DNA from 3 places in the Arenibaculum sp. genome. Region 2 is predicted to be linked to each of the others. Evidence: riboswitches for the same ligand, from Rfam matches in the RefSeq annotation. Region 2 holds a riboswitch; each other region holds the start of a gene.

Region 1 (10,372 bases), on a different contig from region 2:
GCGTGGATTACGACTGGAGGACCCAGTGCGTGATCTCGGCCGGCGGGCTCTCGGGCATCCTGAACGCGCTGCTCGCCATGCTCGAGCCCGGTGACGAGGTCATCATCACCGACCCCGCCTATGCGGGCCTCCTCAATCGAATCCGCCTCGCCGGCGGCCTGCCCAAGCTGGTGCCCCTGCGCGTGGTCGACGGCCGCTGGCGGCTCGACCTGGAGGAGCTGGCGAAGGCGGCAGGCGGGAAGGTCAAGGCCGTGCTGACGATGAGCCCGTCCATGCCGAGCGGCATCGTCCATACCCGGGAGGAATGGGACGCCATCGCGCAAACGGTGCGCAGGACCGGCGCATGGCTGCTGCACGACGCGGCGATGGAGCGCATCCTCTTCAACGGCGAACCCGTCATCCATCCGGCCGGCCTCGACGGGCTGGCGGAAAGAACCGTCACCATCGGCTGCGTGTCGAAGGAATACCGCATGATCGGCTGGCGCGTCGGGTGGACCGTCGGGCCGAAGGACATCATCGACGCCATCGGGCTCGTCGGCCTGACCAACGTCGTGTGCCAGGTCGGCATCGCGATGCCCGGGGCGGTGGCCGCCCTGACCGCGCCGGACGACGGCATCGCCGCGGCGACGGCCGAGTGGAAGGCGCGCCGCGACCTGATCCTGGGGGAGATGTCCGATCTTCCCGTCGTCCGCCCCGATGGCGGCTGGTCCCTGCTGATCGATACGGTAGAGCTCGGCATGAGGCCGGCGGAGGCATCCGGGCTGCTTTTCGACAAGGGCCGCATCGCCGCGACGCCGATGACCGGCTGGGGCTCTCCGGACCGCGCCGGGCGCTATCTGCGCTTCGTCTTCGCCAACGAGCCCGTCGAGCGCCTGGGCGGAATCAGGGCGCGCGTGCGCGCGGCCTGGGGAGTGTGAGCGTCCGCCGCGCCACGGGCCCCTGCACGCGGTACGGAGAACGGCCGCCGTTCCTTCAGACCGTGTCCACGGGCTCGCTCAGGCGCCGCAGCACCTCGTCGAGCTGGTCGAGGTCGCCATACTCGATCGCCAGCGTGCCGCCCTGCCCTCGCGGCTCGATGCGGACCTTGAGGCCGAGGCGGTTCGTCATCTCCTGCTCCAGCGCGACCGTGTCGGGGTCCTTCGCCGGCACCGAGGCCGACGAAGCCGCCCGCGGCGGCCGGCCGGACTGGACGTCGCGGGCCAGCTTCTCGGTCTGGCGGACGTTCAGGCCCTTGTCCACGACCGCGCGCGCCAGCGAAACCGAGTCGGGAACGCCCAGCAGCGCGCGAGCGTGGCCGGCGCTGAGCTGGCCTTCCGTAACCAGGGCCTTGATCGGCTCGGGCAGCGCCAGCAGGCGCAGCATGTTGGCGACGTGGCTGCGGCTCTTGCCGACGGACTGGCCCAGATTCTCCTGGGTATAGCCGAACTCCTCCATCAGGCGGCGGTATCCCTCCGCCTCCTCCAGCGCGGTCAGGTCCTGGCGCTGGATGTTCTCGATCAGGGCGATCTCGAGCGCCTCGCGGTCGCTCAGCTCGCGCACGACGACGGGCACCTCGTGCAGGCCGGCGAGTTGGGCGGCGCGCCAGCGGCGCTCGCCGGCGATGATCTCGTAGTCGCTGGGCGCGTCGGGATGCCGGCGGACCAGCAGCGGCTGGAGGATGCCGCGCTCGCGCACCGACTCGACCAGCGCCTGGATCGCCTCCTGGTCGAAGCGCTTCCTCGGCTGGAACTTGCCGGGATGCACGAACTCGATCGGGATCGTCCGCGGGTTCCGCGGGGTCTCCGGTGCCGGGGTCTCCTCGATCGACTCGCCGAACAGGGCGTTGAGGCCCCGGCCGAGGCTGCTGCGGCGCTTGCTCTCTTCCATCAGGCGGTCAGCCTCTTCTTCTCACGCTTCAGGACCTCGCTGGCGAGGTGGATATAGGCCTGCGAGCCGGGGCAGCGCAGGTCGTAGATCAGCACCGGCTTGCCGTGCGACGGCGCCTCGGAGACCTTGACGTTGCGCGGGATCACGGTGTCGTAGACCTTGTCGCCGAAGAAGCCGCGGACATCGGCCGCGACCATGTCCGAGAGGTTGTTGCGCTTGTCGTACATGGTCAGCACGACGCCGTGGATGTCGAGCCCGGGGTTGAAGGCGCGTTTCACGCGCTCGATCGTCCGGATCAGGTGGCTGAGGCCTTCCAGCGCGTAGAACTCGCATTGCAGCGGCACCATCACCGCGTCGGAGGCGACGAGCGCGTTCAGCGTCAGCAGGCCGAGCGCCGGCGGGCAGTCGACCAGCACGTAGTCGAAGTTCAGCGCGCTGTTGGCGAGCGCGATGCGCAGGCGGTATTCGCGCCGCTCGGCGTTGACCAGCTCGATCTCGGCGCCGGACAGGTCGACCGTTGCGGTCACGACCGACAGGTTCGGGACATGGGTCGCGACCGCCGCCTCCTCGACCGTCGTTTCCGCGAACAGCACGTCGTAGGTGCCGAGCTCGCGCTGGTGACGGTCGATGCCGAGCCCGGTCGAGGCGTTGCCCTGCGGGTCCATGTCGATGATCAGGACCCGCTTGCCGGTCGCGGCCAGCGCGGTCGCGAGGTTGATGGTGGTCGTGGTCTTGCCGACGCCGCCTTTCTGGTTGGCGATGGAGATGACGCGGGCGCGGGCACGGGACATCTTGGCCTCATGGGCGGCACGGGGGGCGGGGGGCGGGGCGGCGATCGTGTCAGGCACGGGCGACCTCGCGGATGCGCAGGACCCTGCCCTCGGGCTCGGTGATGCTGTCGATCATCTCGGCCTGCATTCTCCAGTGTCGTCTTGCCAGGGTCAATTCGTCTTCGGCCTGCCGGCCCTTCAGGAACAGGGCGGTGCCGGCAGCGCCGAGAAAGGGTTCGGACAGGGCCAGCAGATCGTCCAGCGGCGCCAGCGCGCGCGAGGTCACGACGTCGGCCGCGAAAGCTGGCACCGCCTCGATCCGGCGGTTGTGCACCGTGACCGGCGTGCCGGTGACGCGCGCGGCCTCGCGCAGGAAGGCGCATTTGCGCCCGTCGCTCTCGATCAGGTGGACGTCGGGCAGGCCGAGCATGGCGAGGACGAGCCCGGGAAAGCCGGCGCCGCTGCCGAGATCCACCAGCACCCGGGCACCCTCGGGCAGCAGGGGGCGGAGCTGGGCCGAATCGAGAAAATGCCGGGTGCCCGCCTCGGCGAGCGTCGTGCGGCTCACCAGGTTGATGCGAGGCTGCCAGCGCTCCAGCAGCGCGAGATAGGCCGCGAGGCGATCCAGTGTTTCACGTGAAACACCAGGTACCGCCTCCGCGACCCGGGCCAGGCCGGGGTCACGCGCTGAGACGGTCATCGCGGCGCTTCACGTGACGCAGCAGGGCGACCAGCGCCGCCGGTGTCATGCCGGGGATGCGGGCGGCGGCGCCCAGCGTCGCCGGCTTGGCGCGGCCGAGCTTCTGGCGGATCTCCGCCGACAGGCTGCCGATGGCCTCCACGTCCAGGTCGTCGGGCAGCGCCAGCGCCTCGTCGCGCCGGAACGCCCGGATGTCGGCGTCCTGCCGCTCGAGATAGCCGGCATACCGGCCGTCGATCTCAAGCTGTTCGGCGACCGCCGGCGGCAGCGCCGCCAGTTCCGGCCAGATCGCGGCCAGGCGGGCGAGGTCGAGGTCGGGATGGCGCAGCAGGTCGGCGGCGCTGCGGCGCACGCCGTCATGGTTGACGGCGAGGCCACGCTGCGCCAGCTCGTTCGGCGTCGCGCGCAGGGACGAGGCGAGCGTGCGCGCGGCATCGAGGGCGGCCATCTTCGCCTCGAAGGCGTCGGCGCGGGGCGTGCCGACGCAGCCGACCGCGATGCCCTTGGCCGTCAGCCGCTGGTCGGCATTGTCGGCCCGCAGCAGCAGACGATACTCCGCGCGCGAGGTGAACATGCGGTAGGGCTCGGTCGTACCGCGGGTGATCAGGTCGTCGATCAGCACGCCGATATAGGCATCGGCCCGGTCGAGCACGAAGTCCCCGTCCGGCCGCCCGCCGGCGAGGAGTGCTGCGTTGATGCCCGCCATCAGGCCCTGCGCGGCGGCCTCCTCGTAGCCGGTGGTGCCGTTGATCTGGCCGGCGAGGAACAGGCCGGGCAGGCGGCGCGTCTCCAGCGTCGGCTTCAGCTCGCGCGGGTCGACGTAGTCGTACTCGATCGCGTAGCCGGGCCGGACCATCTCGGCGCGCTCAAGTCCCGGGATCGTCTTCAGCACGGCGAGCTGCACGTCGCGCGGCAGCGAGGTCGAGATGCCGTTCGGGTAGACGGTCGGGTCGTCCAGCCCCTCGGGCTCGAGGAAGATCTGATGGCGCTCCTTGTCGGCGAAGCGGACGACCTTGTCCTCTACCGACGGGCAATAGCGCGGGCCGACGCTTTCGATCTGGCCGCTGTACATCGGCGCGCGGTGGAGGTTGGCCCGAATCAGGGCGTGCGCCTCCGGCGTCGTCCAGGTCACGTGGCAGGGGACCTGGGGCGTGGTGATGCGGTCGGTCAGGTAGGAGAAGGGTGGGGGCGGGTCGTCGCCGGGCTGCACCTCGAGCCCGGACCAGTCGATCGTGCGGCCGTCGAGGCGCGGCGGCGTCCCGGTCTTGAGCCGGCCGAGCGCGAAGCCGCAGCGTGCGAGCGTCGCGGCGAGGCCGAGCGACGGCGCCTCGCCGACCCGGCCAGCCGGTATCCGCTCCTCGCCGATATGGATCATGCCGCGCAGGAACGTGCCGGTGGTGATGACGACAGCACCCGCCCGCCAGACGGCGCCGGACGCGCCGACGGCACCGGCGATGCTGCCGTCGGTGCCGAGGACCAGGTCCTCGCAGGCCTCCGACGCGATGGTCAGGTTGTCCTGCGCCCGCAGCACGTCCTGCATCGCCTCGCGGTAGAGGCGGCGGTCGGCCTGGGCGCGCGGGCCACGGACGGCGGGGCCCTTGCTCCGGTTCAGCATGCGGAACTGGATGCCGGCACGGTCGATCACCCGGCCCATCACCCCGTCGAGCGCGTCGATCTCCCGCACGAGATGGCCCTTGCCGAGCCCCCCGATCGCGGGATTGCACGACATCTCGCCGATCGTATCGGCCCGATGGGTCATCAGCAACGTCTCGGCGCCCATGCGCGCCGCCGCGGCGGCGGCCTCGCATCCCGCATGGCCGCCGCCGACCACGATTACGTCGTATCTCCACATGATGGGCGCCAATGTATGGTGTCGGGCGCCCGGCGTCAAAGCGTCCGGCGCGGCGCACCGGCGCCGCGTGAGGATGTCACAGCCGGCCGGCGGCCAGCGCCCCGGCCGAACGGGGTTCCGGCCGGGGCTTGGTCACCGGGAGTGTTTCACGTGAAACGCCCGCGTTCAGCCGGACATCCCGGCCGCCTGCTCCCGCACTTCCTGCGTGATCTTCATGGAGCAGAACTTCGGCCCGCACATGGAGCAGAAGCGGGCGTGCTTCGCTCCCTCCGCGGGCAGCGTCTCGTCATGGAAGCGGCGCGCGGTGTCGGGATCGAGCGCCAGGTTGAACTGGTCGTTCCAGCGGAAGGAGAACCGCGCCCGCGACAAGGCATCGTCCCGCTCGCGCGCGGCCGGGTGGCCCTTCGCCAGGTCGGCGGCATGGGCGGCTATCTTGTAGGTGATGACGCCGGTCTTGACGTCGTCGCGGTCGGGCAGGCCGAGATGCTCCTTCGGCGTCACGTAGCATAGCATCGCCGTGCCGAACCAGCCGATCATCGCGGCACCGATGCCGCTGGTGATGTGGTCGTAGCCCGGCGCCACGTCGGTGGTCAGCGGGCCGAGCGTATAGAAGGGGGCCTCGCGGCAAACAGCGAACTGACGGTCCATGTTCTCCCGGATCTTGTGCATCGGAACATGGCCGGGTCCTTCGACCATCACCTGGACGTTGTGGCGCCAGGCGACCTGCGTCAGCTCGCCCAGCGTGTCCAGCTCGGCGAACTGGGCGGCGTCGTTGGCGTCCGCGATCGAGCCCGGCCGCAGGCCGTCGCCCAGCGAGATGCTGACGTCGTAGGCCCGCAGGATCCCGCAGATCTCCTCGAACCGCTCGTAGAGGAAGCTCTCCCGTCCATGGGCCAGGCACCACTTCGCCATGATCGAACCGCCGCGCGAAACGATGCCGGTGACGCGGCCCGCGGTCAGCGGGACATGGGCACGGCGCAGCCCGGCATGGATCGTGAAATAGTCCACGCCCTGCTCCGCCTGCTCGATCAGCGTGTCGCGGAACACCTCCCAGGATAGGTCCTCGGGCCGACCGCCGACCTTCTCCAGCGCTTGGTAGAGCGGCACGGTACCGATCGGCACCGGGGCGTTGCGCAGGATCCATTCCCGCGTGTCGTGGATGTCGGTCCCGGTCGACAGGTCCATCACCGTGTCCGCGCCCCAGCGGATCGCCCACACCATCTTCTCGACCTCCTCCGCGACGGAGGAGGCGACGGCGGAGTTGCCGATATTGGCGTTCACCTTCACCAGGAAGTTCCGCCCGATCACCATCGGCTCGCATTCGGGGTGATTGACGTTGGCGGGTAGGATGGCGCGCCCGCGGGCGATCTCGTCGCGCACGAATTCCGACGTCACCAAGCCGGGCAGGGCCGCACCCAGCGGATCGCCGTCGCGCGGGCACTCGGCCGCCGCCTCGCGGCCGAGGTTCTCCCGGATCGCGGCATACTCCATCTCGGCGGTCACGATGCCGGCGCGCGCGTAGGCGAGCTGGGTCGCGGCCCCGCCGCCGGCCGCACGCAACGGCGAGCGGCCGGTCGCGAACCGCGCGAGGCACCCGGCCTCTGCCGCGCGGCGGCCATTGTCGCCGGGCTGCACCGCCCGGCCCTCGTAGCTCTCGACGTCGCCACGTCCCTGGATCCACGCCTCGCGCAAGGGCGGCAGCCCGGCGGTCACGTCGATCGTGGCGGCCGGGTCGGTATAGGGGCCGGAGGAATCGTAGAGCCGGACCGGCGGCTCGCCGGCGCCCGGCGACAGGTCGACCTCGCGCATCGCGACCCGTACGTCGGGATGGAGGCGGCCGGGCACGTGGACCTTGCGCGAGTTCGGGAACGTCCCCGTAGAGACGGAGACCTCGGGGGAGGTGGTGCGGGTATCGGGCATCATGGATCTCCTGCAGCGGAAATCCGGGCGGCCGCGAGGAGAAGGGGCGGCCGCACGAGCCCCGGCAGGGGAACGCTACGCGACGCCTTCGTCCCTCCCTACGCCGGTACGATCCGGATCAGGTTCGAAGGGTCTCCGCGTCGCCCGTAGGCCGGCGGACTCTCAGCCCCCTATCGGGGCTCCCCTGGACGGAGCCGATGCTGGCCGATGCCCGGCTCCGCGTCAAGGCCGGAGACGGCGCGGGCCGGGACGCGACGTTTCACGTGAAACACCGGCCCGCGTCACTTGCCGATGCAGAAGTCCCGGAAGATGACATCCAGCAGGTCCTCGACGTCGACCCGGCCGGTGATGCGGCCGAGAGCGCGGGACGCCAGGCGGACATCCTCGGCCGCCAGTTCCGGCAGCGGGGCGTCCAGCGCGCGCGACAGAGCGGCGCGGCAGTCCTCCAGCGCCGCGCGGTGGCGCGCGCGGGTCAGGGCCGGCGGGCCGGCCGCATCCAGGCCGTCCGCGACCATCCCGGTCAGCCGCTCCAGCAGGGCCGGCAGCCCGGCGCCGGTCGCCGCCGAGACGGCGAGGGCCCCGGGAACCGCGGCGCCGGCATCCAGGCCCGGCGCCCGGTCGGCCTTGTTGACGACCGCGATCGTCGAGGGGCCGAGCAGGGCGAGGGTCCGTGGGTCGAGCGCCGGCAGCGCGGTGGCATCGAACACCGCCAGGCGCAGGTCGGCCTTCTCCGCCCGGTCGAGCGCACGGCGGATGCCCTCGCCCTCGATCTCGTCGGTCGCGTCGCGCAGGCCGGCGGTATCGGCCAGCGTCACCGGCCAGCCGCCCAGGTCGAGATGGACCTCGACCACGTCGCGGGTCGTGCCCGCCCGCTCGGACACGATCGCGACGTCGCGCCGGGCGAGCGCGTTGAGCAGGCTCGACTTGCCGGCGTTCGGCGCGCCGAGGATCGCGACCGCGACGCCGTCGCGCAGCCGCTCGCCCCGGTGCCCGTCGTCGAGATGGCCCGCGATCTCGGCGGCCAGGCCGGCCAGCACCGGGCGCACGGCCATGGCGACGCCGCCGGGCAGGTCCTCGTCGGGGAAGTCGATGTCCGCTTCGAGATGGGCGAGCGCCCGGGTCAGCCGGTCGCGCCATCGCTCGTAGAGCCGGCCGAGCGCGCCGTCGAGCTGGCGCAGCGCCTGGCGCCGCTGGGCCGCGGTCTCGGCCGCGACGATGTCGGCGACGGCTTCGGCCTCGGTCAGGTCGAGCTTGCCGTTCTCGAACGCGCGCCGCGTGAACTCGCCCGGCTCGGCGAGGCGCAGGCCGGGCAGGGCGGACAGGGCCTCGACCAACGCCGAGACGACGGCACGCCCACCATGGACGTGCAGCTCGGCGACGTCCTCCCCGGTGAAGCTCCGCGGCGCGGGGAACCACAGGACCAGGCCCCTGTCGATCGCCTCCCCGGTACCGGGGTCGACGAGGCCTGCGAGCACCGCCTCGCGCGGCCGGGGCAGGGGGCGGCGGCACAGCGCCTCCAGCGCGGCGCCGGCGCGCGGGCCGGAGACGCGCAGGACGGCGACGCCGCCGCGGCCGGGTGCGCTGGCGAGCGCGAAGACGGTATCGGCGCTCATTGCGCGGAGGCGAGGTCCCGCGGCTCCGTCTGGCCGGGCAGCAGCATCAGCCGCTCGACCCGCCGGCCTTCGACGAGATGGGCCTGCAGGATCTCGTCGACGTCCTCGCGGGTCTGGTAGGTGTACCAGACCCCCTCGGGATAGATCACGACGACCGGTCCCAGCTCGCAGCGGTCCAGGCAGCCGGCGCCGTTGACGCGCGTCTGCGCGAGGCCGAGCTCCTTCGCCCGCGCCTTCATGTAGTCGCGCAGCTTCTCCGAGCCGCGCGCGGCGCAGGAGCCGCGGCGGTGCCCGTCCGGCCGCCGGTTGGTGCAGCAGAAGACATGCGCCTGGAAGTAGGGACGGGGATCGTCGGTTCTGCGTTCGCTCACTTGCGGTGCCCTTCCTTCTTGCCCAGCGCCGCCTCCATCTGCGACCAGAACATCTTCTGCACCTGCTCCAGTCCCTGGATGCCGGCGGGGAGCCAGGTCTTCATCATGGTTTCCGGGTCCATCGCCTGCAGGTTGGCAGCGAGACGGTCCTGCATCTGTTGCATCAAGGCGTCCTGCATCGGCTTGACGTCGGGCAAGCCGAGGAACTGCCGGGCCTCGTCGGGAGTGCAGTCGATGTCGATGGTGACTTTCATGCGTGGAGCTCCCTCGGAAGACGGGTTGGAATTCGGGATTGAGCCCGCGGGCGAGGCGGGCACATTCTACAGATGGGGTGCGCATGCGCAACGCGCACCACTCCCAGGGTCCGGCCCCGCGCACGCCAGACATTCCCGGCGCCCGCACCATCGGAGGGAGGCGACATGACCGCGAACGGACCGGGCCGGAACCTGCTTGCGGGGGAGACGAGCCCCTATCTGCTGCAGCACCGCGACAACCCCGTCCACTGGATGCCCTGGGGCGGGGCGGCGTTCGAGCGGGCGCGCGCCGAGGACAAGCCGATCCTGCTGTCCGTCGGCTATGCCGCCTGCCACTGGTGCCACGTGATGGCGCATGAGAGCTTCGAGGACGAGGAGACGGCCGCGCTGATGAACGCGCTGTTCGTCAACGTCAAGGTCGACCGGGAGGAAAGGCCGGACCTCGACCAGGTCTACCAGCAGGCGCTGGCGCTGCTCGGCCAGCAGGGCGGCTGGCCGCTGACGATGTTCCTGACGCCCGACGGCGAGCCGTTCTGGGGCGGCACGTATTTCCCGCCGGCCGCCCGCTGGGGCCGCCCGGGCTTTCCCGACGTGCTGCGCGGCGTGGCGTCGACCTATGGGCGCGAGCGCGACAAGGTCGCCGGCAACGTCGCCGCCCTGCGCGAGGGGCTCGCCCGGCTGTCGGCCAGCCGGCCCGCGGGGCCGATCGAGCCGGCCGTGCTCGACCAGGTGGCCGAACGCCTCGCACGCGAGGTCGACCCGGTCCATGGCGGCATCGGCGGGGCGCCGAAGTTCCCGCAGCCCGGCATCTTCGAGCTGCTGTGGCGGGCCTGGCTGCGCAGCGGCGACGCGACCTACCGCACGGCGGTCGAGACGACGCTGACCGCGATGTGCCGGGGCGGCATCTACGACCATCTCGGCGGCGGCTTCGCGCGCTACTCCACGGACGAGCGCTGGCTGGTGCCGCATTTCGAGAAGATGCTCTACGACAACGCGCAGCTCGTGGACCTGCTGACGCTGGTCTGG
Region 2 (10,372 bases):
GAGCATCCCGTGCAGGCCAGGCTGCGCGAGGCGACCGCGGCGCTCGGCGGGCCGGCGGGCATGCAGATCTCGCCCGAGCAGGGCGCCCTTATGCGCCTTCTGGTCGAGCTGACGGGGGCCCGCAGGGTCCTGGAGGTCGGCACCTTCACCGGGTACTCCGCCCTCTCCTGCGCCCTCTCGCTGCCAGAGGACGGCCGGGTCGTCGCCTGCGACCTGAGCGAGGAATGGACCGCGATCGCGCTCGCCCACTGGGCAGAGGCAGGGGTCGCCGACAAGGTGGAGCTGCGCCTCGGCCCGGCGCTCGACACCCTGGACCGGCTGCTGGCGGAAGGGGCGGCGGACAGCTTCGACATGATGTTCATCGATGCCGACAAGCCGAACTACGAGGGCTACTACGAAGCCGGGCTGAAGCTCGTCCGGCCGGGCGGGCTGATCCTGGCCGACAATACCCTGTGGGGCGGCTCCGTCGCCGATCCCGAGGACACCCGCGAGAGCACCCTGGCCCTGCGCGCCTTCAACGCCAGGCTTCGCGACGACGACCGGATCTCGCTGAGCCTGGTCCCGATCGGCGACGGCCTGACCTTCGCGCTTCGCCGGCGCTAATCCGCCGGAAACGCCGGATGGACGACGCGGTCGCCGACCCGGATGCCGAGCCGCGACGCGATGCCGCCGTTCAGCTCCAGCACGGCCCGCACCGGCTCCGGGGCGGCGATCGTCCGCAGCGAGCGGGGTTCCGCGTTCTCGTGGATGCCGGCGATGCGGCCGGTCCGGTCGATGAAGAGCATGTCGAGCGGGATGTAGGTGTTCTTCATCCACATCGTCGCGACCCGGTCCTCCTCGTGGACGAACAGCATCCCGGCGTCGGGCGCCATCTCGGTCCGGTACATCAGCCCCTGCGCCATCTGCTTCGGGGTTTCGGCCATCTCCACGGTGAAGCGGTACTCGCCCCCCGCCGCCGTGCGGATCGTGAGCGGCTCGGTACGGAAGGTCTCGGTGGCCGATGCCGGAACCGCGAACAGCCCCAGCAGCGCCAGGGCGGCCAGCGCCCCCTTGATGCGCGCGATCATGGGAACGTGGCTAACCGAACCGGCCGCCGCTTGTAAAGCCCCTCACGCCGGCGCCGGCCAGCCCCGGCGGACGGCGGCGACCACGGAGCGGATCTCGGGGCGCACTGGGCCGTAGTTGGGCGGGTCCGCCATGGCGGTAAACCAGCGCTCGGGCAGGGGATGGCCGCGCCGCCGCGTCCAGCTGAACCCCCTCAGGATCTCGGCCGCCTCGGGCGTCGGCGCCTGGTCGGGATCGATCCCGTTGACGACGGCCCAGACACCGGCCCAGCAGCGCCCGACCGACCAGGGATTGTAGCCCCCTCCCCCGAGCACCAGGCGCCGCGGCGCCAGCGGCAGCAGGGCGGCCACCGCGTCCCACAGCGCGCGGTTCGACAGGTCGAGCAGGCTCAGCGGGTCGTCGGCCAGCGCGTCGGCGCCGCACTGGATCACGATGGCGCCGGGTTCGAACGCCTCGCCGAGCGGGACCAGCGCATGCTCGACGACATAGGCGAGCTCGCAGTCGTTGAAGCCCGCCGGCACCGGGAGGTTGCGGGCCATGCCCCCGGCCCTGTCCTCCACCAGCCCGGTGCGCGGCCAGCGCCCCGCCTCGTGCACGGACACGGTGAGGACACGGTCGTCGTCGTGGAAGGCGTCCTGGACGCCGTCGCCGTGATGGGCGTCGAGATCGACGTACAGCACCCGCTCCATGCCCAGGTCGAGCAGCCGCAGGATCGCCAGGACCGGATCGTTGAAGTAGCAGAACCCGCTCGCCCGGTCCGGCCGGCCGTGATGGGTGCCACCGGCGGGGCTGTACACCGTCCGCCCCTCCGCCACCAGGGCCGCCCCCAGCAGGGAGGCGCCGGCGGCGGTCGCCGGCCTGCGGAACACTTCCGGGAAGATCGGATTGCCCATGCGGCCGATGGCGTAGCGCTCGCACAGCTCCGCCGGCAGGCGCTGCTCCACCTCGGCACGCCGGACCGCGTCGACGTAGTCGGGCGCATGGAAGCGGCACAGCTCCGCCGGCGTCGCGACCGGGCTGTCGATATAGACCTCCGGCGTCAGCCAGCCCATGGCGCGCGCGAGGTCGATCGCCGCCGATACCCGCGGGATCGCCAGCGGGTGCTTGCTGCCGTAGCTGGACGACCGGTAGATCTCGCTGCCGATGAAAAGGGGGGAGCCGGACATCACGGCACATCAGCTAGTTCTCTCCGGGCTCCGCGTCAACGACCGCCGCCCAAGGTGCTTGCCAGGGGGCGGAAAGGATGCGATATGCGGGGTCGCATCACTGGGGGGAGCCGGCTGTCGGCTGAGAGGTCCCGAAACGGGGACGACCCCTGGAACCTGATCCGGATCATACCGGCGAAGGGATCAGTGACCCATGCTCGACGGCCCGGGGGCCAGGCCCCCTTCCCTTCCGCTTTCCGTGACGCTGTCCGGCGCCAGGCTGACCTATGCCGGCCGGCCGGTCTTCGACGGTCTCGACTTCACGATCGAGGGCGGGCTGACGACCTGCCTGCTCGGCCCCAGCGGCGTCGGCAAGAGCACGCTCCTCCGCCTCGTCGCCGGGCTTGCCGCTCCCGAGCCGCCGACCGCGATCGCGGCCGGTGACGGCCGCCCGCTGGCGGGCCGGGTCGCGTGGATGGCGCAGCAGGACCTGCTGATGCCCTGGCTGCGGGTCGAGGACAACCTCCTGCTCGGCGCCCGCCTGCGCGGCCTGCCCGTGACGCCGGCCCTGCGCGCGCGGGCCGCGGAGCTGCTCACGCTGGTCGGGCTGGCGCACCGGGCATCCGACCTGCCGGCGACGCTGTCGGGCGGGATGCGCCAGCGCGTCGCCCTGGCGCGGACCTTGATGGAGGACCGGCCGGTCGTGCTGATGGACGAGCCGTTCTCGGCCCTCGACGCGCTGACGCGGCTGCGGCTCCAGGACCTCGCCGCCCCGCTGCTCGCCGGGCGCACCGTCCTGCTCGTGACCCATGACCCGCTCGAGGCACTGCGGCTCGGCCACCGCGTCCACGTCATGACCGGCCAGCCGGCGACGATCGGGCCGGCGCTGCTTCCGGCCGGCGCGCCGCCGCGCCGTGCGGACGACCCGGCGCTGCTGGCGCTCCAGGCCGAACTCCTGGGGCGGCTCGCGATATGAGGTTCGTCCGCGCCACCGTCACGCTCGCGGCGATCCTCGTCGCCTGGCACGCCGTCGTCCTCGTCTCGGGGCTGCCCCACTTCATCCTGCCCTCGCCGTTGCGCGTCGGCGCGATGCTGGCCGACCGCGCCTCCCTGATCGCGACGCATGCCGCCTACACCCTGGCCGAGATCCTGCTCGGCCTGGCGCTCGGCACGCTGCTCGGCTGCACGACCGCGCTGACCTTGGCGGCGTTCCGCCCGGCGCGGCGCTGGCTGCTGCCGCTGCTCGTCGTCAGCCAGGCCGTGCCGGTCTTCGCGCTGGCGCCGATCCTGGTGCTCTGGTTCGGCTACGGGATGGCGTCCAAGATCGTGATGGCGACGCTGGTGATCTATTTCCCGGTCACCTCCGCCTTCTACGACGGGCTGCGGCGGACCGACCCGGGCTGGCTGGACCTCGCCCGGACCATGGACGGCCCGCGCTGGCGCGTGCTGTGGCACGTCCGCCTGCCGGCGGCCCTGCCCGCCTTCGCCTCGGGCCTGCGCGTGGCGGCGGCCGTGGCGCCGATCGGCGCGGTGGTCGGCGAATGGGTCGGCTCGTCCGTCGGCCTCGGCTTCCTGATGCTCCACGCCAACGCCCGCATGCAGACGGACCTGATGTTCGCCGCCCTGGCCGTGCTCGCCGCCATGGCGGTCACCCTCTACGTCGCGGTCGACTTCGTCCTGCGGCGCCTGCTGCCCTGGCAGCCCGAAACCCTTCTTACCGACGAGGGAGAATGACACCGTGAGAATGCTGAAGCTCGCCGCCGCCGTCCTCGGCATCGGCCTCCTGGGCGCCGCCCCCGGCCCCGCCCTCGCGCAGGACGGGACCGAGAAGCTGACGGTCCTGCTGGACTGGTTCGTGAACCCCGACCATGCGCCGCTCTACGTCGCCCTGGAGAAGGGCTATTTCCGGGACGCCGGACTGGAGGTCGAGTTCATACAGCCCGCCGATCCGGCCGACCCGCCGAAGCTGGTCGCCGCCGGTCGCGGCGACGTCGCGATCTCCTACCAGCCCGAGCTGCACCTCCAGGCCGACGCCGGGCTGCCGCTGACGCGGATCGGCACCCTGGTGGCGACCCCGCTCAACTCCGTGATCGTGCGCGGCGACGGGCCCATCCGGACGCTGGCCGACCTGAAGGGCCGGAAGGTCGGCTACTCGGTGACAGGGTTCGAGGACGCGCTCCTGACCGCGATGCTGGAGACGGCCGGCCTCGGCCGCGACGACGTCGAGCTGGTCAACGTCAACTTCGCGCTCTCCGCCTCGCTGATGAGCGGCCAGGTCGACGCCGTGATCGGCGGCTACCGGAACTTCGAGCTGAACCAGATGGAGCTGGAAGGCCATCCCGGCCGCGCCTTCTACCCCGAGGAGCACGGCGTCCCGCCCTATGACGAGCTGGTGATCCTCGCCAATTCCGAGCGCCTCGACGATCCGCGCCTGGTGCGCTTCCTGGACGCGGTCGAGCGCGGCGTCCTCTACCTCGTCAACAATCCCGAGGACAGCTGGGAGCTGTTCCGCAAGGGCCGCCCGGACGTCGACAACGAGCTGAACCGCAAGGCTTGGGACGACACCCTGCCCCGCTTCGCGCACAGCCCCTCGGCGCTGGACGAGAAGCGCTACGAGCGCTTCGCGCGCTTCCTGCAGGAACGCGGCCTGATCAAGGAGGTCCCGCCGCTGGAGAGCTACGCGGTCCAGCTCCGCTGAACAGCCCGTCCCCGACCCGCTGACCCGATCTAGGGACAAGGGAACAGCGCGACCGGTCGGTCGGGCGTTCCCGTCAGCGCCGCGAGCGGCGTGCAGGCGCCGGCCGCGCACAGCTCATAGTCGGACGTGAAGGTGGAGTTGGCCAGGACCACGCGCTCCAGCGGGGCGAGGTCGGGGCGGTAGCGCCACCAGCCCCCCTCCAGAACCGCGCCGTCCGGGACCTCCATCCCGGCGCCGTGGCCGCGGATGGCCGCCTCCTCCAGCACCAGGCCGCCATCCGCGACGGCCCAGGCCTCGCGCCAAGCGATCTTCTCGACGGAGTGGGTCCAGGACAGCTCGAAGCGGTCGGCCGGCACGCTGGCAAGCAGCGTGCCGGCGACCGCCGCGATGCACAGCGCCGCCGGCACTCAGGCGGTCCCGGCCACCGTCCGGCGCACCCTCCAGACGTGGAACACCAGGAACGAGCCGCACAGCAGGAAGCCGATCTCGTCCGTGATCGGCAGCGCCACGACCATCATGAAGGCGCCGGCCGTGGCCCACAGACGCTCGTACCAGCTCAGCGGCGCGAACAGGAAGCCGATCGATCCCGCCCCCCACAGCCCCACCGACAGCAGGGCCTTGATGACGATGTAGCCGATCGCGACCGGGTCGTCGGACTGCAGCATCAGGGCCGGCGAGTAGACGGCCATGAACGGGACGACGAAGCCGGCGATGGCGATGCGAAGGCACTGGATGCCGATGCGCAGGCCGGGGGCGCGGGCGATCGGCGCCGCGGCGAACGCCGCCAGCGCCACCGGCGGGGTCAGGTCGGCCATGATCCCGAAATAGAACACGAACATGTGGCTGACGATCAGCGGCACGCCCAGTTCCAGCAGCGCCGGGCCGACCAGGGACGAGGTGATGATGTAGTTGGGGATGGTCGGGATGCCCATGCCCAGGATCAGGCACGTCACCATGGTCAGCACGAGGCTGAGGAACAGGCTCCCCTCGCCGACCGACACGATCACGCGCACGAAGTTGCTGCCGAGCCCGGTCAGGGTCATCGTGCCGATGATGACGCCGACCAGCGCGCAGGCCACGCCGACGGCGAGCGCGTTCTTCGCCCCCTCGGCGAGGCTGTCGACCGCGAGCACGAGCGTCTCGCGGCCGCCGCGGTGCAGCAGGTTCAAGGCGACCAGCCCCGCCACAATCGTGAACACGACCTGGATGCCGTAGTCGAGGAACAGCGAGGTCAGCGCGCCGAGCGCGATCCAGAACAGGATGCGGGCCGCCATGGGGCCGATGCGGGCAGTCAGCGCGCTGGCCAGGATCAGCACGACCGTCAGCGCGAGGCCGACCGTCCCGGCGAAGAGCGGCGTGTACCCCGTGAACAGCAGGTAGACCAGGATCGCGAGCGGGATGATCAGGTGCCACTTCGCCTTCAGCGCCGCGAACGCGTTCGGCAGTTCCGAGCGCGGCAGCCCCAGCAGGTTCAGGCGGCCGGCCTCGAGATGCACCATCCAGAGGACCGTCGCGAAATAGAGCAGCGCCGGGATCAGTGCCGCGCGCACCACCTCGACATAGGGGACGTTGATCGTCTCGGCCATGATGAAGGCGACGGCACCCATCACCGGCGGCATGATCTGGCCGCCCATGCTCGCCGTCGCCTCGACCGCGCCCGCGAAGGCCGGGCGGTAGCCGAACTGCTTCATCAGCGGGATCGTGAACTGGCCGGTCGTGACGACGTTCGCGACGCCGGACCCGTTGATCGTGCCCATCATCGCCGACGAGACGACGGCCACCTTGCCCGGCCCGCCGCGGGTATGGCCGACGCTCCCGAGCGCGATGTCGTTGAACAGGCCGATCATGCCGGCGCGCTCGAGGAAGCTGCCGAACAGGATGAACAGGAAGATGTAGGTCGACGAGACGTAGATCGGGGTGCCGAAGATCCCCTCGGTGCCGAGGAACATGTGGTCGGCGACCTGGTCGAAGCCGAAACCCCGGTGGTCGAGCGGCGACGGCAGGTACTCGCCGAACAGCGCATAGCCCAGGAACAGCCCGCAGATCGCCGGCAGGGCGAAGCCCATGATCCGCCGGGCCGCCTCGAAGACGAGCACGACCATGATGCTGCCGACGACGAGGTCGGTCAGGTTGGGCCAGCCCGCGCGCAGGAGGATGTCGACCTCGAAGATCCAGTGGTAGGTGGCGAGCGCGAAGGCGAGGGCCCCGAGCAGCCAGTCCCGCGCCGCGGCCGCGCGGCCGGGCTGGCGGGCGGCCGACAGCGCAAAGGTCAGCAGCAGCAGGAAGCCGACATGGATCGAGCGGACGACGAGGCTCGACAGCGGCGTGAACGCGGCGGTCCAGATCTGGAACACCGAGAAGGCCACCGCGATCGCGAAGAGGATCTTGCCGACCGGGAGTGCCCGGTCCGGCAGCGATCCGTGCAGCGGCCCATGTTCGCCGGCGATCTCTGGCTGGGCGGCCGGCTGGGAGGCCGGCTGTGAAGGTGGAACGGGGCTTGCCGCCATGCGGCTGGTCTCCAGAAAGGCAGACGGCGGCCGGGCGCGCGTGGCCCGGCCGCCGGTCGGGGTCGTCCGGTCAGGACCGTCCGGTCAGTTCAGGACGCCCTTCTCGCGGTAGTACCGCTCGGCGCCGGGGTGCAGCGGGATCGGCATGCCCTCGGTCGCCTTCGACAGGTCGATGGCCTGCGCCGCGGCGTGGGCCGCGGTCATGTCGTCGAGGTTCTCGAAGATCTGCTTGGTCAGCTGGTAGCCCAGCTCCTCGTCGACGCCCTCATGCGTCGCGAGGAAGTTGACGACGGCCGCGGTCGGCACGTCCTTGTCCTGGCCGTCATAGGTGCCGGCCGGGATGACGGTGGGGACGTAGACCGGGTCGCCGATCTGCGAGACCACGTCCTCGGGGATCGCCACCACGACGATGTCGTTGGTCGCGGCGAGGTCGCGGATCGAGGCCACGCCGAGGCCCGCGGACTGCAGCGTCGCGTCGATCTGCCGGTTCTTCACCAGCTCGACCGATTCGGCGAAGGGCAGGTACTCTACCTTCTCGAGGTCGTCGTAGCTGAGGCCGGCCGCGGCGAGCACCGCGCGCGCGTTCAGCTCCGTCCCCGACCGGGGCGCGCCGACCGACACGCGCTTGCCCTTGAGGTCGGCCAGCGTCTCGATGCCGCTGTCGGCACGGGCGACGACCTGGATGTAGTTGGGATAGACCGCGGCGATGCCGCGCAGCTTGTCCAGCTTCTCGCGGAAGCCGACCTCCGTGTTGCCCTCCCACGCATGGCTCAGCGAGTCGCCCAGCGTGAACGCAACTTCGCCGCGTCCCGCCTGCAGGAGGTTGAGGTTCTCCACCGACGCCTTGGTCGACTGGACCGAGGTGCGGACCTCGGGGATGTTCTCAGCATAGATCTTCGACAGCGCGACGCCGAGGGGGTAGTAGACGCCGCTCGTGCCGCCGGTCAGAATATTCACGAACTGCTCCGCCTTGGCGGGCGCGGTCATGGCAAGCGCCACGGCTGCGGCGGCGAGCAACTTCTTCATGGGGTTTCCTCCCGTTTGTTCTTGACCTTCTCGGGCCGAGCCCGAGAGGTTAATGCGCATTCGCGGGATTTGCCATAGGGTTGGACGACACGGCGTCGCGCGGGCGGCGGTCGGGGATCGGCAACCGGAATTCGGAGGAGCGACGCCATGGACATGACTGGCGAGTATCGGATCGGGGCGCCACGCGAGACGGTATGGGCGGCACTCAACGATCCCGAGGTGCTGCGCCAGTGCATCCCCGGCTGCGAGGAGCTGGAGAAGCTGTCCGACACCGAGTACGCGGCGAAGGTCGTGGCCAAGGTGGGGCCGGTCAAGGCGAAGTTCGCGGGCAAGGTGGCGCTGTCCGACCTGGACCCGCCCAACGGCTACACGATCTCCGGCGAAGGCAGCGGCGGCGCGGCCGGCTTCGGCAAGGGCGGGGCTCGCGTCCGGCTGGCCGAGGACGGGCCCGCCACCACGGTCCTCGCCTACGAGGCGCATGCCACGGTCGGCGGCAAGCTCGCCCAGATCGGCTCGCGACTGGTCGATGCGACCGCGCGCAAGATGGCCGACGATTTCTTCGCCCGGTTCACCGAGGTGGTCGGCCGGCCGGCGGCGGTGGTTGCCGACGTCCCGCCGCCCGACCCCGTGCCCGAGCCGGTGCCGGGCGCCGAGCCCGTGCCCGCCGCGATGCCCCCTCACCGGGACGAGGACGCGGCCGTCGCCGCCGCCGAGCCGGTGCCCGCGGCGGCCGCGCCGATGACGGCGCCGGGCCCCACCACCCAGACCGGCGGGGGACCTGCCCCCCAGACCAGCGGGGGCCCCGCCCCCCAGACCAGCGGCGGACCCGCCACCCGGCCCGGCCAGGGCCTGCGGCCGGCGGTATGGATCGGCGCCCTCATCGTGCTGGTCGTTGTTCTGCTGCTGTTCTTCAACTGAAGCGATCGGATATCCCCCGGAGCCGCTTGACCTGCCTCCTTCCCTTTCTTAGCCTCATGCTAAAGAAAACGCCGGGCGCAGCGCGCGGTTGAGCGCCATAGCCCCCGGCGACGCAGTCATCCAGCCTGCATGAGGGAGGTCACGCGATGCCAACCGTTTCCATGACGGTGAACGGCAAGTCCGTCACCGGGGAGGTCGAGGGCCGTACGCTCCTCGTCCAGTTCCTCCGAGAGAACTTGCATCTCACCGGCACCCATGTCGGCTGCGACACGAGCCAGTGCGGGGCCTGCGTCGTCCATGTCGACGGCGCCTCGGTGAAGAGCTGCACGATCTTCGCCCTCCAGGCCGACGGGGCCTCCGTCACGACCATCGAGGGGCTGGCAGCACCCGACGGCACGCTGCACCCGATGCAGGCCGCCTTCCGCGAGCACCACGGCCTCCAGTGCGGCTTCTGCACGCCGGGCATGGTGATGTCCGCGGTCGACCTCGCGCGGCGCGACCCGGACCTCACCGAGCGCTCCGTGCGCGAAGGGCTCGAGGGGAACATCTGCCGCTGCACGGGCTACCACAACATCGTGAAGGCCGTGCTCGCAGGTGCGGAAGCGATGAAGGTCACGGCCGAGGCCGCCGAATAACGGGCCCGTTCCTGGGGAGAGAGACGTCATGGCTAATCCCAACGGCATCGGCGCCGCCGTCAGGCGCCGCGAGGACTTCAGGTTCCTTACCGGCCAGGGCACCTATACCGACGACATCGACCGGCCGGGCCAGACCTACGCCTACATCCTGCGCTCGCCGCACGCCCATGCCCGCATCCGCGGCATCGACCTGTCCGGGGTTTCGGACGCCCCGGGCGTCGTGGCCATCTATACCGGCCAGGACATGGCCGCCGACGGCGTCAAGAGCCTGCCGTGCGGCTGGCTGATCCACTCCCGGGACGGCAGCCCGATGAAGGAGCCGGCGCACATGCCGCTGGCGGTCGACAAGGTCCGCCACGTCGGCGATTCCGTCGCCGT
Region 3 (10,372 bases), on a different contig from region 2:
CCCGACGCCGTCGGCGCCGTCGAAGCGGCGGGCATGGGCTGCCGGGTCACGACGTCGTTCCGCGCCCTGGCGGACCGCGCGCATCTGCGGCCGGGGGAATGGCTGGCCGTCCACGGCTGCGGCGGGGTCGGCCTGTCGGCGGTGGCGATCGGTGCTGCGCTCGGCGCCGCGGTGCTGGCGGTCGACGTCAACGACGAGGCGCTCGACATGGCGCGGGCACTCGGCGCCACCCTCACGCTGAACGCCGGCGCCGTAGGCGACGTCGGCGAGGCGGTGCGCGAGCTGACCGGCGGCGGGGCGCAGGTGTCGGTGGACGCGCTCGGCATCACCGAGACCTTCCACAACTCCATCCGCGGCCTGCGCAAGCTGGGCCGCCACGTCCAGATCGGCATGCCGCTCGGCCGCCATGCCGAGCCGGCGCTGCCGCTGCTCGACCTCGTCTATTCCCGGCAGATCTCGCTGATGGGGACGCGCGGCATGGCGGCGAACCGCTTCCCGGCCCTGCTGGAGATGATCGCGGCCGGGCGCCTCGACCCCGCGCGGCTCGTGACGCGGCGGATCGCGATCGAGGAGGCGGGCGCGGCGCTGGCGGCGATGGACCGGTACGCCGGCGCGGGGATCACGGTGATCGACCGGTTCCGCTAGGGTCGTTCTCCGCCAGCGGCACGTCCTCGCCGTGGCTGCGCAGGAACGCGGCGTAGCGCGCCGTCAGCGCGGGCATGACCGTCTCTCCCGGCGGGGGCCGCTCGACCCCGAACACGGTGCCGAAGAAGTCGAGCGGCTTCAGGAGCCGCGAGATCTCGTCATGCCGGTCGGGCGGCAGGATGCTGGCCGGGTCGCCGACCGCGACCCAGTTCATCGGCACCACCGACCCCGCGGGCAGCACGGTGCGCAGATGGACGATCCCGTTGATGCGGACCACCGTCCGGGCGCCGATCCGCGCGCCGTTGAACACGGTGGCGCCGGTCGCGAGGAACACCTCGTCCTCGACGGTGCAGCCGGTCAGGCAGGCGCGCGGGCCGACCAGCACGTTGCTGCCGATCGTGACGGGGGCACCGCGCACGCCGCGGATGACGGCCGTGTCCATGACGACGCAGTTATCCGCGATGCGGACCGGCCCGCTTTCGGCGACGATCACGGCGCCGAAGCCGACCGAGCAGTTGGCGCCGATGGTGACGTCGCCGCACAGCACGGCGTTGGGGGCGATCCGGCTCGACGGGTCGACGACCGGTCGGCCGCCGCGGCGTTCGAAATGCATGGCGATCCCTCCTCGACGGGACGGAGAGCTTCCGACGGCCGGCCTTGCGCGTCAAACGCCGCGGTGCGGCACGCAACGATTTCGGTCGCGGGGGTGTTGGCCGGGCACAACGGCCGGAAGGAGAAGGGGCGCCATGGACATCACCCGGACCAGCGACGCCTGGTGGATGAACGCGGTCTTCTATTGCCTCGACGTCGAGACCTTCCAGGACGGCGACGGCGACGGGATCGGCGACTTCGCCGGACTGATCCAGCGGATCGACTACCTGGCCGGGCTGGGCGTGAGCTGCCTGTGGCTGATGCCGTTCTACCCCTCGCCGAACCGCGACGACGGATACGACGTCACCGACTACTACACGATCGATCCCCGGCTCGGCAGCCTCGGCGACTTCGTCGAGTTCGTGCGCACCGCGCACGACCGCGGGATACGCATCATCGTCGACCTCGTGGTCAACCACACGTCTTGCGAGCACCCGTGGTTCCAGTCGGCCCGCTCGGACCCGGACTCGCCCTATCGCGACTGGTACGTGTGGAGCGACGAGATCCCGGAGCACGGCCCCGACGGCCTGGTCTTCCCCGACCAGGAGGAGAGCAACTGGGAATGGGACGAGGTCGCCGGGCGCTACTACCTGCACCGCTTCTACAAGCACCAGCCCGACCTCAACGTGACCAACCCGGCCGTGCGCGACGAGATCCGCAAGATCGTCGGCTTCTGGCTGCAGCTCGGCGTCTCGGGGTTCCGCGTCGACGCGGTGCCGTTCCTGCTCGAGATCGGGGGCGCTCGCGAGCCGGAAGGCTTCGCGCCGCACGACTGGCTGCGCGACCTGCGCTCCTTCCTCGGCCGGCGGCGGGGCGACGCGCTGCTGCTGGGCGAGGTGAACCTGGAGCCGGAGCAGGTGCGCCGGTATTTCGGCGGCCAGAGCGGCGACGAGCTGCACATGTGCCTCAACTTCAACCTGAACCAGTCCCTGGCGCTGACGCTGGTGCGCGAGGACGCGGGGGCGCTGGTCCACGGGCTGCGCGCGTTGCCGTCGCTGCCGGCCGACGCCCAGTGGGGGAACTTCCTGCGCAACCACGACGAATGGACGCTCGACAAGCTGACCGAGGCCGAGCGTCAGGAGGTGTTCCGCGCCTTCGGTCCGAAGCCGGAGATGCAGATCTTCGGCCGCGGGCTGCGCCGGAGGCTGCCCACCATGCTGGACGGCGATCAGGCCCGGATGCGGATGGTCTACAGCCTCATGTTCGCCCTGCCGGGCGCGCCGGTGCTGTTCTACGGCGAGGAGATCGGCATGGCGGAGAACCTCGACATCCCGGGCCGGATGAGCGTGCGCGCGCCGATGCAGTGGTCGAACGAGCACAATGGCGGCTTCTCGACCGCGCCCTCCGACCGGCTGCGCCGCCCCATGGTCGAGGGCAAGCGGTGGGGGCCGGCAGCCGTCAACGTGGCGGCGCAACGCCGCGACGACGATTCGCTCCTGAACTGGATGGAGCGCCTGATCCGCCGCCGGCGGGAGACGCCGGAGATCGCCTGCGGCGCCTGGAGCCTGCTGCCGGTGCGCGAGGCGACCGTGCTGGCGATGCGCTACGACTGGGGGCCGCGGACCGTCATCATCGTCCACAACCTCGCCGAGGCGCCGTGCAGCCTGTCCTTCGAGGTCGGGGAGGCCGCCGGGTGGAAAGGGCTGATCGACCTGTTCGGGCGGGGCGCCTTCTCGCTGAAGAAGGACGGCACGGTGACGGTCGAGCTGGAGAGCTACGGCTGCCGCTGGTTCCGGGTCCGGCGGGAGGACGAGGTCATGCTGCTGTAGGCCGCATCGCGGCGAGCAGCGCCGCGACCGCCGCCGCCGGGTCGGGTGCCCGCATCACCCCGCCCATCACCGCCACGGCCGCGGCCCCGGCGGCGAGGCAGGCGGCGGCATTGGCGGCATCGACGCCGCCGATCGCGACGACGGGCACGGGGCACGCGCGCGCCGCCGCCCCGAGCCCTTCGAGGCCGAGTGCCGGGCCGTAGCCGGGCTTGCTGGCGGTCGCGAACACCGGGCCGACGATCACGTAGTCCGCGCCTGCCGCCGCAGCCGAGGCGGCCTCGACGGCCGCATGGACCGAGCGGCCGACCAGGGCGCCCGGCCCCAGCAGCGCCCGCGCCGAGGCGACGTCGCCGCCGGCCGGCAGGTGGACGCCGTCCAGGCCGGCGGCCAGGCCCGCCGCGGCCTCGCCATGGAGCGTGACCGTCGCGCCCATTGGGCGGCCCAGGGCCGCGACGGTGCGGGCGAGTGCCGCGAGGTCCTCGGGCGCCAAGTCCTTCTCGCGCACGCTGAGCCACCGGCAGCCGCCCGCGAAGGCGGCCTCGGCCACCCGCTCCAGCGCCGCCGCCGCCTGCTTGCGGTCGGTGACGACGAGAAGCGGGGCGGGCAGCCGCCTCACGTCCCGATCAGGCCGAGCTGCGGGCTCGACGGTTCGGCATGGGTGACGCGGGGGATGCGCCCGGCGAGCCGGGCCAGCCGCCCGCCATCGACCGCCGCCCTCATCGCCGCCGCCATCGCGACCGGGTCGCCCGCGCGTGCCACGGCCGTGTTCAGCAGCACGGCCGAGCAGCCGAGCTCCATCGCCAGCGCCGCATCGGAGGCCGTGCCGATCCCGGCGTCCAGGATCACCGGTACCGAGCTGCGCGCGCAGATGTGCTCGATCGCCCGCGGGTTGCAGATCCCGAGGCCGGAGCCGATGGGAGCGCCCAGCGGCATCACCGCCGCCGCGCCGGCGTCGGCGAGCTTGCGGCAGGTCACGGGGTCGTCGTTGCAGTAGGGCAGGACGGTGAAGCCGTCCGCGACCAGCTCCTCGGTCGCGCGCAGCAACTGCTCGACGTCGGGATGCAGCGTCTCGCGGTCGCCGATCACCTCGACCTTGATCCAGTCCGTACCGAGCGCCTCGCGCGCCAGCTTCGCCGTCAGCACGGCGTCGCGCGCGGTGGCGCAGCCGGCGGTGTTGGGCAGCAGCCGCCAGCGCCCGCCCAGCAGGTCGACCATGCTCTCGGCGTAGGATTCGAGGCTGATCCGCCGGATCGACACGGTCACGACCTCCGCGCCGCTCGCGGATATCGCGTCGAGCATGACCTTGCGGTTGGGATAGCCCGAGGTCCCGATCAGCAGGCGCGAGCCGAGCGCCTGCCCGGCGAGCGTGAATTCGTCGGCCATGTCCTTCTCCTCCATCCGCCGGCTCAGCCACCCTGGAACGGGCGGACGATCTCGATCTCGTCGCCGGCGCCGAGGCGGTGCTCCTCCCAGCGCGACGACGGCACCACCTCGCCGTTGACGGCGACGGCGACGCCCTTGGGCGCCGTGACGCCCCGGCTGCGCAGCAGCTCGGCCACGGTCGCCGCCGACAGCGGCTCGGGCTGGCCGTTGACCCGGATGTCTGCGTTCATCTCGTTCCTCCGGTTGCGAAACGGTCGAGGCCGAACCCCGCGATCCCGTCCGGCACCGTCCCGTCCAGGACCAGCCGGCTGACCGCGTCGACCGTGACCGGCGTCAGCAGGATGCCGTTGCGATGATGGCCGGTGGCGAGCACGAGCCCCTCGACCGGGGTCGGCCCCAGCACCGGCGCGTCGTCGCGCGATCCCGGGCGGAAGCCGACCCAGGTCTCCTCGATCGCCAGTTCCTCGATGCCCGGCAGCGTGCGCCAGGCCCCTTCCAGCAACGCCAGCATGCCGCCCGCGGTAATGGTGGTGTCGAAGCCGCGCTCCTCGACCGTCGCGCCGACCAGCAGCCGCCCGTCCAGGCGCGGCACGAGGTAGACGCCCGGCGTCCACACGACGTGGCGCAGCAGCGGCTCGCCCTCATGCATCCGCAGCGCCAGCATCTGGCCCTTGATCGGCCGCACCGGCGGCCGGGCCTCGTCGGGCACGCCCTCGATGCGGCGCGACCAGGCGCCGGCCGCCAGCACGACGACGTCAGCGGCGTGCGCCTGCGCGCCGACGGCGACGCCGCGCGCCCGGCCGCCTTCGACCAGGACGCGGCCGACCTCCGCGTGCTCGTGGACGCGCGCGCCGGCCGCCTCGGCCGCCCGGCGCAGCGCCGCGGCCAGCAGGCGGTTCTCGACCTGATGGTCGTGCGGGCTGTACAGCGCCGCCGAGACCGAGGGGCTCAGATAGGGTTCGCGCCGGCGGACCTCGCCGCCGGTCAGCCAATGGGTCTCGACCCCGGCGTCCTGCTGGAGGCGGTGGTTGAAGCGCAGCCGGCCGACGTCGTCGGCGGTCAGCGCCACGACCAGCGTCCCCTCCGTCCGGAGCTGGACGCCGATTCCGGACGCGGCCTCGACCTCGGCGGCGAAACCGGGCCAGAGCGAGCGGCTCAGCAGGTTGAGGCGCAGCAGGGCGTCCTCGCCGGGCTCCGTCTCGACCCCGGCGGCGAGCATGCCCGCCGCCGCGTGGCTCGCCCCGGCGCCGGCAGCACCCCGGTCGAACACCGCGACCGCGCATCCCGCGGCCGCGAGCCGCCACGCGATGCCGAGCCCGATCACGCCGGCGCCGACGATCGCGACGCGCGGGCGCGCGCCTGGTGCTGGAGGAGGAAAGAGAGGGGAGGGCGTCACCGGTTCCGGGCTTCCTTCGCTGGCATTATCCAGGCAGGTTCGATGGGTCTGATCTCAGCCGCGCGACCGCGCGGCACCCCAGCCGAGGCCACCTTCGCGCGCCGCGGGCCGGCGCGCAAGGGGATTCGGGCGCGCTTCCCATAAGGAACGCGAGTGGGACCGATCGGAACATTTCATTGTCTTTTCGCAGGCCCATCCGCCAGCGTGGCCTCCTCGATCAGGAGGTCGCATGGCCTGTCACAGCATCGCAAAGCCCGGGATGGCCCCGGGCGTCCCGCTTCCCTTCTCGTTCGTCGTCCTCTGGAGTTCCGGCTACATCGGCGGCGCCGTCGGCCTGAACTACGCCGAGCCGTTCACGATGACGTTCCTGCGCTTCGCGCTCGCCGGTGTCCTGCTGCTGCTGATCGCGGTCGCGACCCGGGCGCCGTGGCCGGCGAGCCGGCGCGAGGCGGGACACATCGCGGTGGTCGGCCTGCTGATCCAGGCGGTCCAGTTCGGCGGCCTGTATTCCGGGATGAACGCCGGCGTCTCGGCGGGGGTGTCGGCGCTGATCGTGGGGCTGATGCCGATCCTCACCGCGCTGGGTGCCGGCTGGTTCCTGGGCGAGCGGGTATCCCGGCGGCAGTGGTTCGGCCTCTGCCTGGGGCTGGCGGGCGTCGTCGCCGTCGTCGGCGACCGCCTCACCGCGGGCGGGGACGCCGGCGGGTTCCTGCTCGTCGGGCTGGCCCTGTTCGGCATCACGGCCGGGACGCTGTACCAGAAGAAGTTCTGCGCCGGCATGGACCTGCGGACCGGCGGGTTCATCCAGATGGCGGTGGGCGCCCTCGCGTTGCTCGTCCTCGCGGGCATGGCGGAGACGATGGAGATCCGCTGGACCGCCGGCTTCGTCGGCTCGCTCGCCTGGCTCGCGGTGATGAACTCGATCGGGGCGGTCAGCCTGCTGTTCGTGATGATCAGGCGCGGCGAGGCGACCAGGGTCGCGAGCCTGTTCTACCTGATCCCGCCGATGACGGCGCTGATGGCCTCCGTCGTCCTCGCCGAGATGCCCGGCCTCGCGACGGTGGCCGGCTTCGCGCTTGCCGCCCTCGGGGTCCGCCTGGGCACGCGCAGCTGAGGCCCGGCTTGGCCGCGGTCTTTGCACGGCCGCCGGGTTTGCGCTACCAATGGCCGCCCGCGAACGACCGCACCAGATCCAGCCCATGCCCAGCCAAGGCCCCCTGGCCCTCTACCGCGAACGCCGGGGCACCGGCACGCTCAAGGCGGACGCCGCGCAGGAATACGCGGCCGAACGGCTGCAGAGCCTGCACGCCGCGCTGAAGGAATACCGGCCCTCGACCGGCAAGGCCGGCTGGCGCGAGCGCTTCGGCCTCGGCCGCCGCCAAGCGGAGCCGGAGCCGCCCCAGGGCCTGTACATCTACGGCGACGTCGGGCGCGGCAAGTCCATGCTGATGGACCTGTTCTTCGAGGCGTCCACGGTCGAGCGCAAGCGCCGGGTGCATTTCCACGCCTTCATGCTGGAGGTCCACCGCCGCCTGCACGAGATGCGCAACGCGCGCGCCGGCAAGGCCGACCGCAGCGTCGACGAGAGCCTGCCCGAACTGGCGCGCCAGCTCTCGGAGGAGGCGTGGCTGCTGTGCTTCGACGAGTTCCACGTCACCGACATCGCCGACGCGATGATCCTGGGCCGGCTGTTCACGGCGCTGTTCGAGCGCGGCGTGGTCGTCGTCGCGACCTCGAACTGGCCGCCGGACGACCTCTACAAGGACGGCCTCCAGCGCCACCTGTTCCTGCCGTTCATCGCGCTGCTGAAGGAGCGGATGGACGTGGTCGAGCTGTCGGGGCCGGTCGACTACCGGCTGGAGCGTCTGAAGGGGCAGGCGGTCTATTTCCACCCGCTCGGCCCGGCGAGCCGGCAGGCGATGGCGGACGTCTTCGCCCGGCTGTCGGACGGCAGGGAGCCGAAGCCGGCGGCGCTGTGGACGCAGGGCCGCAAGGTGGAGGTGCGGCGCGCCTCGGGCTCGGTCGCCTGGTTCTCCTTCGAGGAGCTGTGCTCGCGTCCCCTGGGGGCGGCCGACTACATCGCGATCGCGACCCATTACGGCACGGTGCTGGTCGACGGCGTGCCGCGCCTGAAGGCGGCCCAGCGCAACGAGGCCAAGCGCTTCATGACCCTGATCGACGCGCTCTACGAGCACAAGGTCAAGACCGTGATCGCCGCCGAGGTCCCGCCCGAGCGGATCTACGAAGAAGGCACCCACGCCTTCGAGTTCCAGCGCACCGTCAGCCGCCTGATGGAGATGCAGAGCGAGGACTACATCGAGGCGCAGCACCTGACGTGAGGATAGCAACGCGGGGCGCGATCTACGACGTGCTCAGGGGATGCTGGAGGAAGCGGGGAATTCTATCCGGCTCTCGTGACTTCGCAAGTGCCGGCTTGTTCACTAGGATGTGGCTATCGGACTTTATATCCGGTAGATTTAACTGCTCGTGTCGGCATGCCGGATGCAGCTAAGAATTGTGGAGGAACATGTAGATGGAATATTCACTTGACACGCTGGTTGAAATGGCGCGCCGGGTGAAAATGACTCCGGAGCAGGAAGAGTCGCAGCGGCGAAGCTTCGCATATGGGAATGTGGCGTTTGAGAATCCCCTCGTCACGCGCGAGATGATAGACCGTGCTGCGGAAACCTTGCGGAGCCATGGCAACTGAAGGGAGGGAGGGAGACCGCCACAGCGAGGGCCGTACTCCTGATCTAATCACCGACCCGCATCAACGAGCCGAGCGTGAATCGCTCAATGGCGTTGGGCAGGTTCGCGTCTTGTACGAGATGATCGACGAATGGTTGCAGCCGGGTCGTATCTTCCAGTTGCGCCCTTCGCGGATCTTACAGCTTCATAGGCCTGCGTTGGACGGGCTTAGCTTATTTGCTGGATTATGGCGCCCAGGTGGTGTCGATATCCATGGCAGTCGTCATAACCCGCCTGGAGCTCACCTCGTGGCGGGGCTCATTGAAGAACTCTGCGACTATGTCAATAGTCACTGGGATCGCCCAGCCATACATTTGGCCAGCTACGTCATGTGGCGGCTGAATTGGATCCACCCTTTTGACGACGGAAATGGCCGCACTGCTAGAGCAGTCGCCTATCTAGTGCTGTGTACGAGACTGGGCTTCCGTCCTCCAGGCGAGCCGACAATCCCGGATCAAATTGTCAGCAACCGCAAGCCTTATTACACGGCGTTGGAAGCTGCCGATGCGAGCTTCGCTGAAACCGGTGTTCCTGATATCTCTGCAATGGAAAAGCTTCTCGCCGACATGTTGGCGGCTCAGCTACTGCACGTGGTTGAGCGGGCATACGGTCAAAGCATCGACTTGAAAAAGGAAGAATAGGTACGGGCACTTCGGAGAGCGGCCGCCTCGCGGCGGCCGCTCCCCGCTCCTCACTTCGCCGCGGTTCGCACCGGGCCCAGGCGCAGGAACTGGGTCTCGCTGACCGCGCCGTCGACGCCGTCGTTGTCGGTGACCGCGACCATGGTGCCGTCGGCGGTCACGGCGAAGCCCTCGACCTTGTCCGGAGTCCAGCCCTTGGCCGCCGCCATCGCCGGCAGCAGGTCGAGCATCGCCGCCTTCTCCACTCTGGGCGCCGGCTCGCCGGCCGGGGCCGGCGCGACGTCCGCCAGCGAGACGCGGTAGACCATCTTCAGCGCGGCGTCGGGGCCGCCGCGGTTGTCGCGCTCGAGCACCGCGAACTCGCCCTTGCCGAGATGGGTGATCTCCGACAGGCCGACCCAGCCGCCGGCCGGGCTCTTCGGCGCGTCGAGCGGGTAGGCGACGAAGCCCCAGGCGCCGTCGGCCGGGGTGTAGACGGCCAGCTTCACCATGCCCTTGGCGTCGTCCTTCCACGACCGCTGCACGGCGAGGACGACGCGGGTCGTGCCGCCGGCATCGACGTATTCGCTGACCCCCTCGAAGCCGAAGCGGCTGGCCGCGGCGGCCACGGGCTCGGGCAGCGGCACCTCCTCGACCACCGTGCCGTCGGCGCGGACCTTGAGCAGGCGGTTGTCCATGCCCTTGTCCGGGTTGCCCTCGCTGGCGAGCCAGAAGCCGCCGTCGGCGGCCACCGCGATGCCTTCCAGGTCGTATTTCCCGGCGGCACCACCGGTCACGTCGACATGGGAGACGATGCGCGCCGGCGTGTGCGCCGCGTCGATCGTGAAGATGCGGGCGACGTCGTAGAAGCTGTCGCTGACCGCGTACAGCCGGTTCGCGTCGCGCGGGTCGGCGGCGAGGCCGGACAGCGCGCCCCAGCCGATCGGGGCGCCGGTCGCCGGATCGGCCTGCGAGACGATGGTCGGGTAGGCGGGGGCGGCGGCGGTGCGCCGGTAGATGCCGATGGTGGCGCGCACGCCCTCCTCGGCGTCGTCCTCCTCGGAGGCGACCACCAGCAGGTCGCGCGACGGGATCGCGAGGACGCCCTCGGGGCCGGTGCCGGTCGGCAGGACCTGGAGCAGCTCCGGTGCTACGCCGGC

The links. A riboswitch is a leader RNA that binds a small molecule or an ion and turns the genes downstream of it on or off. The one in region 2 is predicted to bind thiamine pyrophosphate.
Region 1: linked by a shared signal. The riboswitch ahead of thiC (phosphomethylpyrimidine synthase ThiC) and the one ahead of VGO20_RS07970 (ABC transporter ATP-binding protein) in region 2 are both predicted to bind thiamine pyrophosphate.
Region 3: linked by a shared signal. The riboswitch ahead of thiO (glycine oxidase ThiO) and the one ahead of VGO20_RS07970 (ABC transporter ATP-binding protein) in region 2 are both predicted to bind thiamine pyrophosphate.

What each region holds. Positions count from the first base shown of each region.
Region 1 covers NZ_DASYHS010000184.1:3,861-14,232, reverse strand. The annotation lists gene VGO20_RS18375 (pyridoxal phosphate-dependent aminotransferase) at 1-917, shown strand, start outside; gene VGO20_RS18370 (ParB/RepB/Spo0J family partition protein) at 973-1,866, opposite strand; gene VGO20_RS18365 (ParA family protein) at 1,866-2,657, opposite strand; gene rsmG (16S rRNA (guanine(527)-N(7))-methyltransferase RsmG) at 2,707-3,336, opposite strand; gene mnmG (tRNA uridine-5-carboxymethylaminomethyl(34) synthesis enzyme MnmG) at 3,317-5,188, opposite strand; gene thiC (phosphomethylpyrimidine synthase ThiC) at 5,354-7,108, opposite strand; TPP riboswitch at 7,186-7,304, opposite strand; gene mnmE (tRNA uridine-5-carboxymethylaminomethyl(34) synthesis GTPase MnmE) at 7,390-8,721, opposite strand; gene VGO20_RS18340 ((2Fe-2S) ferredoxin domain-containing protein) at 8,718-9,092, opposite strand; gene VGO20_RS18335 (DUF6489 family protein) at 9,089-9,346, opposite strand; gene VGO20_RS18330 (thioredoxin domain-containing protein) at 9,512-10,372, shown strand, end outside.
Region 2 covers NZ_DASYHS010000070.1:58,505-68,876, forward strand. The annotation lists gene VGO20_RS07955 (class I SAM-dependent methyltransferase) at 1-603, shown strand, start outside; gene VGO20_RS07960 (DUF192 domain-containing protein) at 600-1,067, opposite strand; gene VGO20_RS07965 (acetoin utilization protein AcuC) at 1,110-2,231, opposite strand; TPP riboswitch at 2,325-2,432, shown strand; gene VGO20_RS07970 (ABC transporter ATP-binding protein) at 2,425-3,186, shown strand; gene VGO20_RS07975 (ABC transporter permease) at 3,183-3,944, shown strand; gene VGO20_RS07980 (ABC transporter substrate-binding protein) at 3,955-4,908, shown strand; gene VGO20_RS07985 (DUF1850 domain-containing protein) at 4,938-5,315, opposite strand; gene VGO20_RS07990 (TRAP transporter permease) at 5,316-7,415, opposite strand; gene VGO20_RS07995 (TAXI family TRAP transporter solute-binding subunit) at 7,500-8,441, opposite strand; gene VGO20_RS08000 (SRPBCC family protein) at 8,589-9,359, shown strand; gene VGO20_RS08005 ((2Fe-2S)-binding protein) at 9,506-9,994, shown strand; gene VGO20_RS08010 (xanthine dehydrogenase family protein molybdopterin-binding subunit) at 10,023-10,372, shown strand, end outside.
Region 3 covers NZ_DASYHS010000040.1:17,875-28,246, forward strand. The annotation lists gene VGO20_RS04125 (zinc-dependent alcohol dehydrogenase family protein) at 1-645, shown strand, start outside; gene VGO20_RS04130 (gamma carbonic anhydrase family protein) at 620-1,258, opposite strand; gene VGO20_RS04135 (alpha-amylase family protein) at 1,392-3,065, shown strand; gene VGO20_RS04140 (thiamine phosphate synthase) at 3,052-3,681, opposite strand; gene thiG (thiazole synthase) at 3,678-4,448, opposite strand; gene thiS (sulfur carrier protein ThiS) at 4,472-4,678, opposite strand; gene thiO (glycine oxidase ThiO) at 4,675-5,844, opposite strand; TPP riboswitch at 5,839-5,935, opposite strand; gene VGO20_RS04160 (DMT family transporter) at 6,074-6,958, shown strand; gene zapE (cell division protein ZapE) at 7,044-8,183, shown strand; gene VGO20_RS04170 (hypothetical protein) at 8,378-8,554, shown strand; gene VGO20_RS04175 (Fic family protein) at 8,673-9,233, shown strand; gene VGO20_RS04180 (esterase-like activity of phytase family protein) at 9,284-10,372, opposite strand, start outside.